2 regions of the Mesorhizobium sp. M0040 genome follow, and region 2 is predicted to be linked to the other one. Evidence: predicted binding sites of a transcription regulator. Region 2 holds the regulator's gene; the other holds the start of a gene.
The links. Region 2 encodes LexA, which represses DNA repair genes until DNA is damaged. Its sites were predicted from a motif close to TGTTCNNNNTGTGTTCNG; they were not measured.
Positions count from the first base shown of each region.

Region 1 (6,410 bases), on a different contig from region 2:
GCATAGGCGTTGGCCATCACCATGTCGCGGCCAAGCACATACGCCGGCCGCGCCAAAAAGCCTTTCAGGATCGCGAATTCGATCGACGTCAGCGCCAGCGGCTTGCCGTCGAAGCTGGCTGTATGGCTTGCCGGAACCAGCAACAGTCTGCCATGCGAGAATTGCCGGTCGTCGGCTGGTTCCGGCGTGGGCCGCGCGCGGCGCAGAATGACGTTGACGCGGGCGACCAGCTCGCGCGGGCTGAACGGCTTGGTGACATAATCATCGCCGCCCATCTCCAGCCCGAGGACGCGGTCGATCTCTTCATCCCGCGCGGACAGGAACAGCACCGGCAGGTCGGATGTGTGGCGCAGCCGCCGGCACACTTCCAGCCCGTCCATTTCCGGCATGCCGATGTCGAGCACGACGAGATCGGGCGCATGGCGCTCTATCGCCTGCAAGGCAGCCGCGCCGTCCGGCACCGCCAGCGTTTTCATGCCGGCCTTTTCCAGCGCGAAGCAGATGATTTCGCGAATGTGCGGGTCGTCGTCGGCGACCAGTATGTGGTGCGGCATCAAATCAGCGGCCCGGCATGAAGGGTTCGGACATCGGAGGAACCACGAACGGGCCACGCCTGTCGAGGGCGCGGTTGAGCCGCCAGTCACGAAAGCTCCAGCCCCGCCAGTTTTCCTGGCCGGCGCGGAAGCGTGCTTCGTCCTGTGCATACCAGCCGGCGAGTTCGCGGATGGAGGCATCCTCCGCGGAAACCGTCCTGCTCTGGTGCTGGACGAAGCGATCGACCGCCGGCAAGGCGCCGGGCCCGAGCGAGCGCAGGTACCAGACGTCGAGCTGGGTGCCTTGGCCGGTCATTTCGAAGCAATGGTCGACATTGTAGTTGGCGATCAGCGCGGCAAAGTTGATGAACGAGCAGGCATAGAGCGTCGCCGATAGCGTCAGAAGATTGGCGGAAAGCAGCCATTCGTTGGACTTTTCGCGCGCGATGCGGGCCATGATCAGGACAAGGCCCGCCGCCACCAGCCCCATCCAGACGAACGCAGCGACACGCCAATAGGTCAGCGCATAGATACCGATATAGAGATCGAGCCGCAGGATCGACGAGATCACCAGGAGGATGTTCTGCGCCACCCAGGCATAAACCAGCCGGCGGATGAGCGGATCGCCGGAGGTCGCACTTCCCGGCCGCAGCGCCGCCAGCACGAAGCCGGCGGCCAGCAGCGCCGTGACGATCAGCGGATAGGCGCCGCGATGCGCGTAGGCGGCATAGGTCAGCCCGTCGGGAAGCGCGATGCCGCCCCACAGATAGGTGGCGTCGAGTGCGCTCTGCACCGCGAACAGGATGTTGAAGACGACGAGCGCGCGGAGGATAGCGGCCTTGCCGAAGACGATGTCCTCGATGGTGGTCCTGGTGGCCGGCGTCGCCGGTGCGCTGGCTGGCGACACCCTGCGGCGGCGGAGAAAGCGCGGCAGGCGCGGCCGCAGAAAGGCCCAGACGCAGGCAAGCACGAACAGCCAGAAGGCGAGACGTGGCAGCTGGACGAGTTCGAGCAGTGCCATCAGGTCGATCAGCGAGAACCAATATTCGATGACCGGATTGGCGGCGCCGAACAGCGCGAGGAACACTGCGCCGAGGCCCAGCGGCATGACCCAGACGGCGATCGCCGCAAGGCGCACGCGCCGCCGGCCAAGCCGCCGCGCCGCCCTGCGCCAGCGGAAGAAATCAAGGACGAGCCGAAATGGCGTTGCAAGCAGGAACAGCGAGAGTTGGCCGGCAATACGGGCAAGGCCGCGCCGCAACCGTCCGACCAGTGAAAGCGCGAAGATGGCCGTCGCCGCCAGCGCGATCGAGACGGACAGTGCGCTGACATTTTCCACAAGCGGCAGCAGCGCCATAAACAGCGCAACCGGCTTGAACCAGAACCTGCCATCGTTGAAGGCGCCGAGAGGATGGACAGCCATGCTCGCTGCGGCAATCGCAACGCCGAACAGGAAAAGCGTGATGCCCGCCGGTTGGCCATAGAAGAAAAAATCGGCCAGCGCGGCGAGCAGGACGGCAACGCCGAAGCGGTTGCAATAGCTCGGCGCCGCCGAGAGGAATACTATCATGATCGGGCTTTCTCGGCGGCTTTGATGCGGCCGGTGGGCGGGGATTTCCGGACGAAAGGGAGGAGGTTTACCGAAGTCCGGGGCGGATCGACGAGCCACCAGCTTTCGCGGCGAAGCCGGTACGGCAGGGACCAACGGGAGTTCGTTTGCTCTTGCATGCCGCCCTTGTCGCATCCGGTCGGGTGGCAAGCGGGGCGGAGACGAGGAGATTTTCCGAAATTGCGTGCAGTTTTTATGCACGGCTTGCCTCGGCCGGCTGCAGACGGCATAGATCGGAGATGACCAGCGAAAGCTACCGCCCGCGCCGCTCGGTGCTTTACGTCCCGGCTTCGAACGACAAGGCGCTGGCCAAGATCCAATCGCTGGCCTGCGATACCGTCGTCATCGATCTCGAGGACGCCGTCGCCCCGGCCGACAAGTCTTCCGCGCGCGAAAAACTGGCGGCGATTTTCGCCGGCCGTTCCAACCGGCGCTGCGAGATGGTGGTGCGCATCAATGCGCTGTCGAGCGAATGGGGCGGCGCCGACCTGCTGGCCGCGGCAAAATGCACGCCCGACGCCATCCTGCTGCCCAAGGTCGACACGCCGCGCGACATTCTCGAGGCCGGCGACGTGCTCGACGACAATTTTATCGCCGACGAAGTCAAGCTGTGGGCGATGATCGAGACGCCCAAGGCGCTGCTCAATATCGGGCCGATTGCCGAGCTGGGCCGCGATCCGGCCTCTCGACTGGCTTGTTTCGTTGCCGGAACGAACGACCTGGTCAAGGACACCGGAATTCTCGCCACGCCCGATCGGCGCTATCTCGTTCCATGGCTGATGCAAATGGTGCTCGCCGCGCGTGCCGGCGGCCTCGACCTGCTCGATGGCGTCTTCAATGATTTTCGCGATATGGACGGGTTTGCGCGCGAGTGCACGGAAGCGGCCGCCATGGGTTTTGACGGCAAGTCGCTGATCCATCCGGCCCAGATCGAAGCCGCGAACCGCGCCTTTGCACCGTCGCCCGAAGCAATAGCCGAGGCGCGCGCGGTCAAGGATGCCTTCGCGCTCGCCGAAAATATCGGTAGGGCGGTAGTTGCGCTGAACGGCAAGATGGTCGAGCGGCTGCATCTGGCGCAGGCCGAAAAACTGCTGGCGAAGGCCGCCGCTGTTCGCGCATGACTAACGTAACTGACGACAGGATTGAAGAATGAAACTCTACCGCTTTCTGTCCGGCCCGGACGATGCCAGCTTCTGCCACAAGGTGACGGCGGCGCTGAACAAGGGCTGGCACCTGTTCGGCTCGCCGACCTATGCCTATGACAAGGAGGCCAAGACCATGCGCTGCGGCCAGGCGGTGGTGAAGGATATCGAGGGCCAGGAATACGGCCCCGACACCAAGCTCAGCGATTGGTAGGGTGCTACCGGCTACGGCAGCCTTTCCCAGACGGCTCTGATTTCGTTGAGCCGCGCGTCTGCGAGCCCGTCGACGTCATCGCAGCTGAAATAGAGTATCGATAGCGCTGCAAGCAGGCCGGGATAACCGGAGACGTAACCCATCTTCCTAAGTATCTCGGGAACCGGCAGTCGCTTGCGTTCGATCAAGGAGATCGCGCATTCTGCAGTCAGAGATGCCACCGGGTGGTCGACTTCGGATAGCCAAAAGTCGACCAGAGCTAGGAGAATGGCGGGCTCGACGGCAGCACTTGCGGGCAGATGGCAAAGCTCGCTAAGTGCTAAGAACGCGGCATTCGGCGAAATCCTCACTGCGGATTCGATCAGTTCCCGGCTCAGTGAAATGTCGTGATACGGCCAATTGCAATCGATCAGATCGGCAAATTCTGCTTCTGTCATCTGAGTGCTATTCAGCCGCTTCCTCGATCTTCTCCATATCGTCGTCCGACAGGCCGAAATGGTGGCCGATCTCGTGGATCAGCACGTGGGTGACGATGTCGCCCAGCGTTTCCTCGTTCTCGGCCCAATAGTCGAGGATGGCGCGGCGATAGAGCGTGATGCGGTTCGGCCCCTCGCCGGTCTGCGGGTTCCAGCGCTCGGCGATGCCGCGCCCCTCGAACAGGCCGAGCAGGTCGAAGGGCGTTTCCAGCGAAAGGTCGTCCATGATCTCGTCGGTCGGGAATTCGGCGATCTGAATGACGATCTCGCCGGTCAGCTTGCGAAACTCCTCCGGCAGATGGGCATAGGCCTCCAGCGCCAAGAGCTCGATTTCCTCCATCGTTGGCGAAAGCTGGTCGTGCCAGATGCGTGTTTGGTAGATGCGAGCCATGCTTTGTCCTTTGATCCCGGCATATAGGCTTTCAGGCCGGACTCGGCAAATGACGCGGCAGATTCAAGGGCGCAATCTGTCATCCGCTCTGGTCTAGGGGTGGCCTTTGCGAGATGATGGACGCCGCCATACCCGAAGCCGAACCTCCATCGTTCTGTCAGAGTCGAGTGTTCAAATGCCATTCAGCAACCAATTCGTCAGAAGCGCTACAATTTGTGGAGTGTTTGGCGCACTGCTTCTTTTGGTGCTGGTGGTCTTGACCAGTTATCTCGGCAGGAATTCCGAGTTGGTCAGCCTGCTTCGGATGCTTGTCGGCGCCATCATAGGCGTCATGATCGTCTGGCTGGTTTTAGGGATGGCCCGGAAGCGGCCGGGTCGATAATTCACGGGAAGTTCCTGTTTCGTGAACGGCCCGCTAAAATCGGGCAGGAATAAATTCCCCATGACTCCGCTTGACTCTTCATCCTCCCTCTGGAATCTATAAGAACATAACAGGAACAATTGTGAGTGGAAGCTGACCGTCATGGCGACAAGCGCCGTGGCGCGGGAGACTGTTTTTGCCCTGCGCCGCCAGATCGCGAAGATCGAAGGGACCTTGCCCGAGCGCCTGGAGGCGCCGGCCAGTTCGTCGTTTGACGCGGATGTCCCTCGTCAGAGTCTGACACCCTCTCGGCATCCGACACCCGCTCGGAATCTGACCATTGTCCGGCGCGGCCTCGCCGTGGCGCCGCCCGATGCGTTTTTGCGCACCGGCGCCGAGCGCCTCGATGCTGCGCTGAGCGGCGGCCTGCCGAAGGCGGCGGTGAGCGAGTTTCATGGCGCCGCGACCCGCGATGCCGGGGCCGTTGCCGGTTTTGCCTTGTCGCTCGTCAGCCTGATCCTCAGCCAGGGGCCGCGATTGCCGGTGCTGTGGATCGGCACATCCGAGGTTTTCCGCGAGGCCGGCTTTCCCTATGCCAGGGGGCTTCACGCCTTCTTCGGCATCGAGCCGGAGCAATTGCTGTTTTCCGAGGCGCCAAGGCTGCTCGATGCGCTGTGGATCGCCGAGGAGGCTGCCCGGATGACGGCGCTGGCCGCCGTCATCCTCGAAATCCGCGGCAGCCCGCAGCGGCTTGACCTCACCGCGACGCGGCGGCTGCACGCCCGCGCGCAGAGTGCGGGCCGGCCGCTGTTCCTGCTGCGCCAGGCCGGCGAGCCCGAACCGACGGCAGCGCCCGTCCGCCTCATCCTGTCGGCGGCACCGGCGGCAACGCGTAAGACGCTTGCCGGGCCGCTCGCCGGCTCGATCGGCCGGCCCGCCTTCACCGTCGCCATCGGCAAGAGCCGCACGGCCTTGCCCGGAAAATTCACACTGGAGTGGAACCCCGATGAACGCATATTCGAAGAAAGACGGGGCGAGCAAGGAAGGTCTCAGGAATGGGCCCCAGAACGGCCAAAGAATCCTATCCTTGTGGTTTCCGCATCTCGCCGCCGAGAGGATCTTGCGGCAGCGTCTGGGGCGGTCCTGGCGTTCCCGGCCGTCGGATCACCTGCCGCTGGTGATCAGCCATCGCCAAGGGAACACCCAGCGCATCGCCGCCCTCGACGAACGGGCCGAGGCGCTTAATCTGAAGCGCGGCATGGGCATAGCCGACGCACGCGCCATGCATCCCTCGATCGACATCGTGGAGGCCGATCCGGAGGCCGACCGGCGCCTGCTCGAAGGCCTCGCCGACTGGTGCGACCGCTACACCCCGCTGGTGGCGCTTGACGGGACCGACGGCCTCTATCTCGACGTCACCGGCTGCACCCATCTTTTCGGCGGCGAACGCTCGATGCTGGATGATATCCTGTCGCGTTTTTTCCATCAGGGCTTCGATGTCCGCGCCGGGCTTGCCGCCACGCCTGGTGCTGCCTGGGCGGCGGCGCGGTTTGCTGGCGACCGCATCGTGCCCGATGGTGGGGAGGAAGCGCTTCTCGCGCCCTTGCCGCTGGCGGCGCTGCGCATCGACCCGGAGGTACGCGCCAGCCTCGAAAGCGTCGGCCTGCGCACGGCGGGCGCCGTC
Region 1 covers NZ_JAMYVA010000059.1:9,288-15,697, forward strand. The annotation lists gene NKJ91_RS29380 (response regulator transcription factor) at 1-554, opposite strand, end outside; gene NKJ91_RS29385 (DUF4153 domain-containing protein) at 559-2,103, opposite strand; gene NKJ91_RS29390 (HpcH/HpaI aldolase/citrate lyase family protein) at 2,382-3,263, shown strand; gene NKJ91_RS29395 (DUF1737 domain-containing protein) at 3,292-3,498, shown strand; gene NKJ91_RS29400 (hypothetical protein) at 3,510-3,935, opposite strand; gene NKJ91_RS29405 (metallopeptidase family protein) at 3,943-4,365, opposite strand; gene NKJ91_RS29410 (ImuA family protein) at 4,889-5,971, shown strand; gene NKJ91_RS29415 (DUF6504 family protein) at 5,904-6,410, shown strand, end outside.
Region 1: the regulator LexA is predicted to act here: its motif matches at 4,848-4,865, upstream of NKJ91_RS29410 (ImuA family protein).

Region 2 (11,149 bases):
TACGCCGCGCCCGAATACCGTAAGTTCTCCTATGTCAGGCTCGAACCGGAAGACATCATGGATTTGAGCGCGGTGACCGACCAACAGGTCAGCGACGACTACAATAAGAACAAGGCGCGCTACACCACGCCGGAGATGCGCACCATCGAGCAGCTTGTGTTCAAGACACCTGATGCCGCAAAGGCGGCGCTCGATTCGCTCAGGACCGGCGCGACCTTCGACAAGATCGTCGCTGCCGAAGGCAAGACGCCGGCCGACACGCTGCTCGGCACGCTGGCCAAGGACAAGATCGCCGACAAGGCGGTCGCCGACGCTGCCTTCAAGCTCAACGTCAATGAGGTCAGCCCGGTCGTACAAGGCGCATTTGGTCCCGTTCTGCTGCGCGTCACCGAAATCAAGCCGGAAGTGGTGAAGCCGCTGGCCGAAGTATCCGAGCAGATCCGCAAGGACCTGGCACTGGGCGAGGCAAGCCGCATCTTGCTGGACGTGCACGACAATTACGAGGATACGCGCGCCTCGGGCAGTTCGCTCGCCGAGGCAGCCGCCAAATTGAAGCTGAAGGTCGTCACCATCGATGCCATCGATCGCACCGGCCAACGGCCGGATGGAAGCATCGTCAAAGACCTGCCGGAATCGCCGGCACTCATCAAGGCGGTGTTCGAATCCGAACCCGGAACCGACAATGAAGGCCTCACCACCGCCGATAACGGCTTCGTCTTCTACGACGTGAGCGCGATCACGCCTGCCCGCGACCGCACATTGGACGAAGTCCGCCAGAAGGTCGTGGCCGACTGGACCGCGGCGGAGACCACCAAACGGCTCACCGCAAAAGCACAAGAGCTCGAGAAGCGTCTCAAGGCCGGCGCCACGCTCGAGGTGATCGCCGGTGAGCTCAAGCTCGAAAAGCAGACCAAGCGCGGCGTCAAGCGCGATGCTGACGACGTCGATTTCGGCAAGGAAGGGGCCGCCGCGATGTTCGGCGTCGGCGAAGGCGGCACCGGGCTGATCCCCTCACCTACGGGCGACGGACAGATCCTGTTCAAGGTTGCCGAGGTATTCGAGCCCGCCGGGGCCGACGCCAGTTCAGTACCCGAGGACGCACAGAAGTCCTTCACATCCGGCATGTCCGACGACCTGCTCGACCAGTTGGTAGCGCAGTTGCAGACGCAATATGACGTCCGCATCGATCAGACGGCCGTAACCCAAGCCCTGGCCAGATGAGCGCGCTGAAGATCCACATCGCCAAGGTCGCCGCCGGCAGCGCTCTTTCCTTCGAGGAGGCGCGCGAGGCCTTCGATATCATCATGTCCGGCGATGCTACCCCCGGCCAGATCGGCGGCTTCTTGATGGCATTGCGCGTGCGCGGTGAGACCGTCAGCGAGATCGCCGGCGCCGTCGCCACCATGCGCGCCAAGATGCTGCGTGTCGAAGCCCCCGAGGGCGCCATCGACATTGTCGGCACCGGCGGCGACAATTCGCACAGCGTCAACATTTCGACCGCATCCGCTTTCGTCATCGCCGGCAGCGGCGTGCCCGTCGCCAAGCACGGCAATCGCGGACTGTCCTCGCTGACCGGCGCCGCCGATGTGCTGATCGCATTGGGCGTCAAGATCGACATCCCTCCGGAGACGATCGGCCGCTGCATCCACGAGGCCGGCGTTGGCTTCATGTTCGCGCCGGCGCATCACCCGGCGATGAAGCATGTCGGCCCGACCCGGGTCGAGCTCGGCACCCGCACCATCTTCAACCTGCTGGGCCCGCTTTCCAATCCGGCGAGTGTCAGACGGCAGATGGTCGGCGTGTTCCTGCCCGAATGGATCATGCCGGTGGCAGAAACGTTGAAGGAGCTTGGCGCCGACCATGCCTGGATCGTCCATGGCGACGGCTATGACGAGATCACCACCACCGGCGAGACACTTGTCGCCGAACTGGCCGGCGGCGAGATCCGCAGCTTTACGCTGACCCCGGAAGCCGTCGGACTGAAGCGGCACACCAAGGACGAGTTGCGCGGCGGCGACGCCCCCCACAACGCCCAGGCACTGCGCGACATGCTGGGCGGCGCAGCCGGCGCCTTTCGCGATACGGTGCTGATGAATGCCGGCGCCGGGCTGGTAGTGGCCAGCAAAGCGACGACGCTTGCCGACGGCATGGTAACGGCGGCGCAGGCCATCGACAGCGGCCGCTCGCTGAAAGTGCTCGATAGGCTGATCGAGATTTCGAACGGTTAACACCATGTCCGACATCCTGCGCAAGATCGAGGCTTACAAGCGCGACGAGATCGCGGCGGCCAAGGCACGCGTGTCATTGGCCGAGATCAAGGCACGGGCGACGGATGGCGACGCGCCGCGCGGCTTTCTTTCCGTTCTTGAAGCAAAGCGCAAATCCGGCAGGTTCGCGCTGATTGCCGAAATCAAGAAGGCTAGCCCATCCAAAGGCCTGATCCGCGCCGATTTCGATCCGCCGACGCTGGCCAGGGCCTATGCGAAGGGCGGTGCCGCCTGCCTTTCGGTGCTGACCGACGCACCCTCCTTCCAAGGCGCGCCCGAATTCCTCACCACTGCGCGCGCTGCCGTCGAGCTGCCTGCACTGCGCAAGGATTTCCTGTTCGACCCCTATCAGGTCTACGAGGCCAGGGCATGGGGCGCCGATGCCATCCTGATCATCATGGCCAGCGTCGACGACGCGTTGGCAAGAGAACTCGAAGCGACAGCGTTCGGGCTCGGCATGGACGCGCTGGTCGAAGTGCATGACGAGGCTGAAATGGAACGCGCGCTGCAGCTGTCGTCGCGGCTGATCGGAATCAACAACCGCAATCTCCGGACCTTCGAAACCAGCCTACAGACCTCGGAGCGGCTGGTAGCGATGGTGCCGGCCGACCGCCATCTGGTCAGCGAGAGCGGTATCTTTTCGCACGACGATTGCCGCCGGCTGGAGCAGAGCGGCATTGCGACTTTCCTGGTCGGCGAGAGCCTGATGCGCCAGCAGGACGTGGCCGCGGCAACGCGCCTGCTGTTGACGGGCAAGGCGCCGGCAGAGGCCGTTTGAGGATGGCGGCCGCCCTCACCCATCTTGGAGCGCAGGGCGAAGCCAACATGGTCGATGTCGGCGACAAGGCTGAGACGGTGCGCACTGCAGTCGCAGAAGGTTTTGTCGCGATGCGGCCCGAGACGCTGGACATGATCCTCGCCGGCGACGCCAAGAAGGGTGACGTGCTGGGCACCGCGCGCATTGCCGGCATCATGGCGGCCAAGAAGACGCATGAACTGATCCCGCTTTGCCATCCGCTGCTGCTGACCAGGATATCTGTCGATATCGAGGCGGACGCCGCGCTGCCCGGCCTGAAGGTGACAGCATTGACCCGCGTCACCGGCAAGACCGGCGTTGAGATGGAGGCTCTGAGTGCCGTCTCGGTCGCTTGCCTGACCATCTACGACATGGCCAAGGCGGTCGACCGCGCCATGGTCATCTCCGGCATCAGGCTGGTTGAAAAGACCGGCGGCAAATCCGGCGACTACAAGATCACCGGAGACGGGGCCACCGAGGCAGGCCGCTAATGGCGCTGGTCCCAGTTGCCGAGGCGCTCGAGCGCCTGCTGGACGGCGCAGCAGCGCTGCCGGGCGAACGCGTCGCACTGCTGGATGCCGCCGACCGCGTGCTGGCGGAGCCGGTTGTGGCGCTCCGCACCCAGCCGCCGTTCAACGCCTCCGCCATGGACGGCTATGCCGTGCGGGCGGCCGATATCGCGTCCGTACCGGCAAGGCTTTCGGTGGTCGGCATGGCGCCGGCCGGACGCGGCTTTGCCGGAACGGTGCAGCAGCGGCAGGCCGTGCGCATCTTTACCGGCGCGCCGCTTCCCGAAGGCGCCGACACTATCGTCATCCAGGAGAACGTCCGCGATCTCGGTGGCGGCAGCGTCGAAGTGACGGAACCGACGGTGCAGGGGCGCAACATCCGCCGCCTCGGGCTCGATTTCGCCAAGGGCGATGTCCTGCTGCCCAAAGGCCGCCTGCTCGACCCGGCAGCCTTGTCGCTGGCGGCATCGGCCAATCACCCCGAGGTGCGCGTGGTCAAACGGCCGCTGGTCGCCATCATCGCCACCGGCGACGAATTGCTGCCGCCGGGCAGCGATCTTGGCCCCGACCAGATCATCTCCTCCAACGCCTATGGTGTCGCCGCTGCCGCACAGTCGGTCGGTGCGCGCGCGCTCGACCTTGGCATCGCGCCGGACCGCAGGGAGGCGATCGCTGCGCTGGTTGAAAAGGCCGTGAAGGCTGGCGCGAACGTCATCGTCACGCTGGGCGGTGCCTCGGTCGGTGACCACGACTTCGTCCATGACGTGCTGACCGGGCAAGGCATGACGCTCGATTTCTGGAAGATCGCCATGCGGCCGGGCAAGCCACTGATGTTCGGGCGGCTGGGAGACATTCGCTGCATCGGCCTGCCCGGCAATCCGGTGGCAAGCCTGGTCTGCACTCAGCTCTTCCTGAAGCCGCTGCTGGCGCGGCTCGGCGGCCGCGCCTTTCAGCAGGATATACGTCGGGCACGGCTCGGTGCTGCCATGCCGGCCAACGATCTCAGGCAAGATTATGTGCGGGCTGTTGTCATAGATGACGCCGGTACGCTCGTGGCGACGCCGTTCGGCATCCAGGACTCCTCGATGCTGAAAATGCTGGCCGATGCCAACGGGCTGATCGTTCGCGCGCCGTTCGCACCTGCTGCAGCGGCGGGCTCCCCCTGCGACGTGCTGATGTTACGCTGAACCTGCCTCACTCCGAGATCAAGGTCCGGGTCAGCGGATGGTCTGGATCGGCCAAACCGTCGATGATGTTGAAATGATGCCGGTCAGGCTCGACCACCGAGCTGGTCGCGGTACCCAGGCCGATCCAGATGTTGGCCAGCAACGCGCTCTGACGCAGGAATTCGGCGCGCTCGCCGCCGCCGGCCCAGCAGGTCAGGCGGGCCTTGTCCATCGGGCGCAGCAGCACCGGGCTTTCGGCCTGCGCCTCGGCCTCATCGATCGCGATCGTCTCGTTCATGCCGGTGCGCATGATGGGGCGCAAATCATGCACCCCCGAGATCGACACCACGTGACGAACGCGCCGGACCACTTCGGGCGCCAGCGGCGTCGTCGCCGTAACCATCCGGCTAACAAGATGGCCGCCGGCCGAGTGTCCGGTCAGCATCAGCGGCCCTGGGACCATCGCCGCCGCCTTGCCGATCGCCGCGCCGACTTCCTTGACGATGCCGCCAATGCGTATCTGCGGACAGAGCGTGTAGGACGGCATCGCCACCGCATAGCCGCGATCAACAGGGCCAGTGGCAAGATGCGACCAGAAATTTTTGTCGAATTCCATCCAGTAGCCGCCATGAACGAACACCACGAGTCCCTTGGGCTTGATGGCCGGCAGGAAAAGATCGAGCCGGTTGCGTGGGTTGTCGCCATAGGCCATGTCGAGCCGCGCCCTGCCCTCGGTCGAAAGCACGTCGCGGAAAACCCGCGCGGGCTCGATCCAGGCCGCCGGCCAGCGATCGCTGCCGGCTATGTTGGCGCCGTTGGCATAGGCGTTGTCCCAATCGGCAATGTGACGTTCGAACACCCTGCGCCCTCCCTGGCATATGGCCTTGCAACGTAGCCGTGAGCATCGCGCGGCGCATCGTCGCCAGCCTCACGATTCCAGCTCTCGCATCAATCTCAAGTGACAGCTGCTTTGATGGCGAAGCGCGCATCCTTCCACGCACGGGTGCGCAGGATGTCCTCAAGCACTTTGACGGCCTGCCAGACATCGGCATAGCCGACATAGAGCGGGGTGAAGCCGAAGCGCATGGTCGATGGCGCGCGAAAATCGCCGATCACGCCACGTTCGATCAGCGCGCGCATGACCTGGTAGCCATGCTCATGCATGAATGAAATCTGGCTGCCGCGTTTTTCCCCATCGCGCGTGCTTTCGAGCGTGAGCCCGTAAGTGCCGCACTTTGCCTCGACAAGCTCGATGAACAGATCCGCCAGCGCGATGCTCTTCTTGCGCACCGCCGTCATGTCGACATCGTTCCAGATGTCGAGCGCGCCCTTCAGCGTGCGCATCGACAGGACCGGCTGCGTGCCGCACAGAAACCGGCGGATGCCGGTGCCGGCCGCATAGCCTGGCTCGAAGGCGAAGGGCCGTGCATGGCCCCACCAGCCGGTGAGCGGCTGCTGGATGTCGGAAAGATGCCGCTCAGCCGCATAGATGAAGGCAGGCGCGCCCGGGCCGCCATTCAGATATTTGTAGGTGCAGCCAACGGCAAAATCGGCGTTTGCCTTGTCGAGCTCGACTGGCATCGCGCCGGCGGTGTGGCAGAGATCCCAGACGATCATCGCCCCGGCTTCCTGAGCCCTGCGCGTCAGCGCCGGCATGTCGCGCAGTTCGCCCGACTTGTAGTTGACGTGGTTGACCAGCACCACGGCGGTGCGTTCGTCGATCAGCTCTTCGATGGTCGGCGCGTCGACCCCCGAGAGGCGCAGCAGCGTATCTTTTCGCGTCGAAACCACACCCTCAGCCATGTAGAGGTCCGTCGGAAAACTATCGCCCTCGGCGACGATGACCTGCCGCTCCGGTCGCATGGCCATGGCGGCGTGCAGCAGCTTGTAGATGTTGACCGATGTCGTGTCGCAGACCACCGTCTGGCCGGCCGCGGCACCGATCAGGCGCCCGAGCTGGTCGCCAAGTTCAAGCGGCATGTTGAACCAGCCGGCCGTGTTCCATGCGCGGATGAGATCATGCGACCATTCTTCGGTCGCGGCCTTGTGCAGTTCATCGAAAGCGGCACGTGAAGCAGCTCCTAGCGAATTGCCGTCGAGATAGATCACTCCTTGCGGCAACACAAAGCGGTCGCGCATCGCGCGCAGCGGATCCGCGGCATCCATCGCCTTTATGGCCACGAGATCGGGAATTCCTGTCATGATTTGTCTGCTCCCCCAAGATCCAACGCAAGGCCGGACACGCGTCGACTGTTCTTCCATTACCTGGTTGCGCGCAGCAAGGCTCCAGCGGCGAGAAGCAGCCTGACCAGGCGATGGAAACCGGGACTTAACCCGAGGTTGGCGTTTTGAGTTCGTTTCGTTCACGGTGCATTGACCAAACCGCACAGTCGATACGGTTCAATTCCGTGCCTTTTACCAACCGACGGCCGATGCCAGTGCCGCCTTCTAGGAGGCCAGAAGGGCGCAAACGAAAGCAGAATCAAGGCGATGAGGCTCGCGGCGATGAAAATGCGGTACGCCGGTAGGGCACGTCGTTTGTTTCCCGAGCCTTAACGCATTCATTAAACTTTAAACAGTTGCGGAACACAACTGGAACAGATAGTGTTTGTTCTGGGTTTGTTTTTCTGATTCTGTTGGGGGTCGCTATGCTGACACGCAAACAACACGAACTGCTTATGTTCATCCACGAAAGGTTGAAGGAAAGCGGTATCCCGCCTTCCTTCGACGAGATGAAGGAAGCGCTCGACCTGGCTTCCAAATCCGGAATCCACCGGCTGATTACGGCGCTGGAGGAGCGCGGCTTCATTCGCCGTTTGCCCAACCGGGCCCGTGCGCTGGAGGTGCTGCGCCTGCCTGACTCGATCGCCCCCGGCCTCAATGCGGCACGCAAGTTCTCGCCGAGTGTCATCCAGGGCAGTCTTGGGCAAGGCGGTCCTCGGCAAGGCAAGCCGACATCGTCGCGCGTGCCCGCAGCCGGAAATGACGACGATGTCGTCGCCGCCGTTTCGATCCCGGTGATGGGCCGCATCGCCGCCGGTGTGCCGATCGACGCCATCCAGCACCAGACGCATTCGATTTCGGTGCCGCCGGATATGATCATGGGCGGCGAGCATTATGCGCTCGAGGTCAAAGGCGACTCGATGATCGAGGCCGGCATTTTCGACGGCGACACGGTGATCATCCGCAATGCCGATACGGCGAGCCCCGGTGAGATCGTGGTGGCACTGGTCGACGAGGAGGAAGCGACGCTGAAGCGGTTCCGCCGCAAGGGCGCCTCGATCGCCCTGGAAGCCGCCAATCCAGCCTACGAGACGCGCATCTTCGGACCAGACAGGGTCAAGGTGCAGGGCAAGCTCGTTGGGCTGATCCGCCGCTACTGAGTTGCGCCCTTGGCGCCGGCTTTTGGATTGTCGGCCCTGCGGTATGGGGGCAGGCCGCGCGTCGCGCGTGAAAATTTCCGCTGCACGTGCCAGGGCCGGTATGATTTTTCGACCGCGAAACGGATTTCGGCGCGCGTTGCCGCTTGTGGATCGAAGTAGACGGCGGCACTTCCCGCGCGCGCCAGTTGCCGTTTGGTGACGACGAGGACCAGCCGGTCGTAGTAGCAGGGGTTATGGGCGGTGGCGTCGTCGATGACGATCAAGCTGGCAAAGGCGCAGGCTGGCCGCGCAGTATCGCGGTCCTTGGCTTGCGCGATGATCGCGCCGGATGGATGCCTGGCAAGGCAGAGGCCGTCCGTGCAAATGAACGGCATGCCCGGCGGTAGGTCGGCCGGATCGGCAATGTCGAATTGCGGGTCGTTCTTTCCAGGTGTTTCCGGCGCGACGATAGCCTCTGATGTGAGCGCGCGTTTCCAGTTGTCGATGGTGAACTCATTCGGGCGTGCCCGGTTGACCGCGAGTTCACCGCTGCCGATCGGCAGCGCGACCAGCCGTGCGTCCTCCGAGACCAATACGTCGGGTATGCGTGTCTGCGTTGTCGTCAGCAAGCCGGCGAGCGCAAAAGGAAGTGCCGCCAGCCGCAACCGGGTCGTCGCCATGCTGGCAATGACGAGGGCGATCGTCACCAGAAGGACGGATCTCAGCGAAATCAGCCCGACCGCATCGATCGGCGAGCGCTCCGAGATCCACCCGGACAGGGCGATCATCGCCGTCAGCCCCTTGCCCATGACATAGAGGAAAGGGCCATCCGCGCCGAACGGCATCGCCAGCGCACTGAGCACGGCGAAAGGCATGACGACCAGTGAGACGATGGGCATGATGGCCAGATTGGCGAACAGGCTGAGCGGCGCCACGCGCTGGAAATGCCATATGGCGAAAAGCGCCGTGGCGCTCCCTGCAATGATCGAGGTCATCGCCAGACCGCACATGCCCAGCAGGACCTTTCGAGTGGCAAAGCGTAGCGGCGACCGCCGCGGCGGCGGCGTGGTGGCCCTGCCGGCGCGGTAATCGGACCAGCCTGCATAGGCGCCGACAAGGGCCGCCGTCGCGGCGAAGGACATCTGGAAACTCGGACCGACCACCTCGTGCGGCGACACCAGGATGACCGCGATGGCCGAGATCGCCAGGTTGCGCATGGTGAGCGCGGCCCGGTCGAACAGCACGGCGATAAGCATCACCGCCAGCATGATGAAGCTGCGTTCGGCCGCCACGACAATGCCGGAAAAGACGAGGTAGGCCGCAATCGAAAAAAGCGCGGCGGCCGCGGCATATTTCTTGACCGGCCGTCGCGATGAGAAATCGGGAAACAGCGCAAAGGCACCCCGTAGCAGCGCCATGATGGTGCCGGCGACCAACGCCATATGCAGCCCCGAGATGGAGATGATGTGGTAGATGCCGGTGCGCCGCATCGCTTCGTTGATCTCCTCGGGAATGCCGGCGCGCACGCCAACGATCAGCGCAGCAGCAATCTCGCCCTCGGCGCCGCCGATGCGGCTGCGGATATGGTCGGCGATGGATTCGCGCGCGTCTTCGATCGCGGAAGAAAGCTGCGCGGCAAGCGGCATGCTGCCCGACGACACGACTTTCGGATTGCCGAGAAAAAAGCCGCTGCCGCCGATACCGGCGAAATAGCTGTCGAAGGAGAAATCATAGCTGTCGGGCCGCACCGGGCCGGTCGGCGGCAGCAGCCGCACATAGCCGGTGATCTCGGAACCGGCGGTCAGCGCAGCCGGTATCTTCATCGCCGAAACGCGGACCCGTTCCGGCATGTAGCGCAGTGTCGGCCTGGCGGTTGAGATCACATCGATTGTCAGCCTGATGCGGCCGCTCGCCATGGGCTCGTACGATACGACGCGACCCGTCAGCCGCGTCGAGATTTCGGAACCGAGCATATGCGTTCCGACACGCCATGTCTCGAACTTGGCGGCAAGTACGCCAAGCGCGCAGAGCAGCGCCACCATGAAGCACAGGCGCGTCCTGGGCCATGACCGCGAGACGACGGCACAAAGGGCCGCGAGGAGCGCGATTGCGATCGGCTGTGGAAAGGCCGGCTCCACCGACAGCCCGAAATATACGACCACCCCGCATGCGAGGAACACCGGCACCAGCAGGAAGGCGATGCCGCGGTCGAGTTCCAGGCCGGCTGCCGAGGTTACGCTGTTGCGGATACGGGACGGTGACGGGAGGCGGAAACGCCTGGGCAGGCGTACGATGGGCTCGCCCGCGGGCACGAGAACCGTTGCTGGGTCGCTGGCCGGCAGCGACGGAGCATCGAAGCGCGGAGCGGGTAGCAATGCCGGTGCCGGCAGGACAGGCGGGGGAGCAGCAAACAGCAAGCGTTCGCTGACGCCGTTGACCGCGTCCTCGCCCTCGCCCGCACCTCGGCCTCGCACAGCCATCGGGTCTGCCCCTTGCGCCCTCGACCTCCTATGCTACATGAACGCGCAACGCGCGAAAGTCCGCAAACCCACTTCCTTCGCCCGCCTGAGAGTTCCATGCCCGATAAGGTCGTCACCCGTTTTGCCCCCTCGCCCACCGGCTATCTGCACATTGGCGGCGCGCGCACGGCGCTGTTCAACTGGCTGTACGCCAAGCATACGGGCGGCACGATGCTGCTGCGTATAGAGGATACCGACCGTGAGCGGTCGACGGATGCGGCGACGGCAGCCATTCTCGACGGACTTTCCTGGCTCGGACTCACCTGGGACGGCGCGCCTGTCTCGCAGTTCGAGCGCGCGCCGCGCCATCGCGAGGTGGCCGAGGAGCTCGTTCGTATGGGCAAGGCCTATTATTGTCATGCGACGCCTGCCGAGCTAGAGGCAATGCGCGAGAGCGCACGGGCCAAGGGGCTGCCTCCCCGCTATGATGGACGCTGGCGCGACCGCGACCCGTCGGAGGCGCCGCCCGGCGCCAAGGGGGCGATCCGCATCAAGGCGCCGACAGACGGCGAGACGGTGGTGCATGACCG
Region 2 covers NZ_JAMYVA010000051.1:3,484-14,632, reverse strand. The annotation lists gene NKJ91_RS28030 (SurA N-terminal domain-containing protein) at 1-1,221, shown strand, start outside; gene trpD (anthranilate phosphoribosyltransferase) at 1,218-2,228, shown strand; gene trpC (indole-3-glycerol phosphate synthase TrpC) at 2,233-3,045, shown strand; gene moaC (cyclic pyranopterin monophosphate synthase MoaC) at 3,048-3,554, shown strand; gene NKJ91_RS28010 (molybdopterin molybdotransferase MoeA) at 3,554-4,759, shown strand; gene NKJ91_RS28005 (hormone-sensitive lipase) at 4,767-5,597, opposite strand; gene kynU (kynureninase) at 5,693-6,940, opposite strand; gene lexA (transcriptional repressor LexA) at 7,387-8,121, shown strand; gene NKJ91_RS27990 (ComEC/Rec2 family competence protein) at 8,115-10,580, opposite strand; gene gltX (glutamate--tRNA ligase) at 10,677-11,149, shown strand, end outside.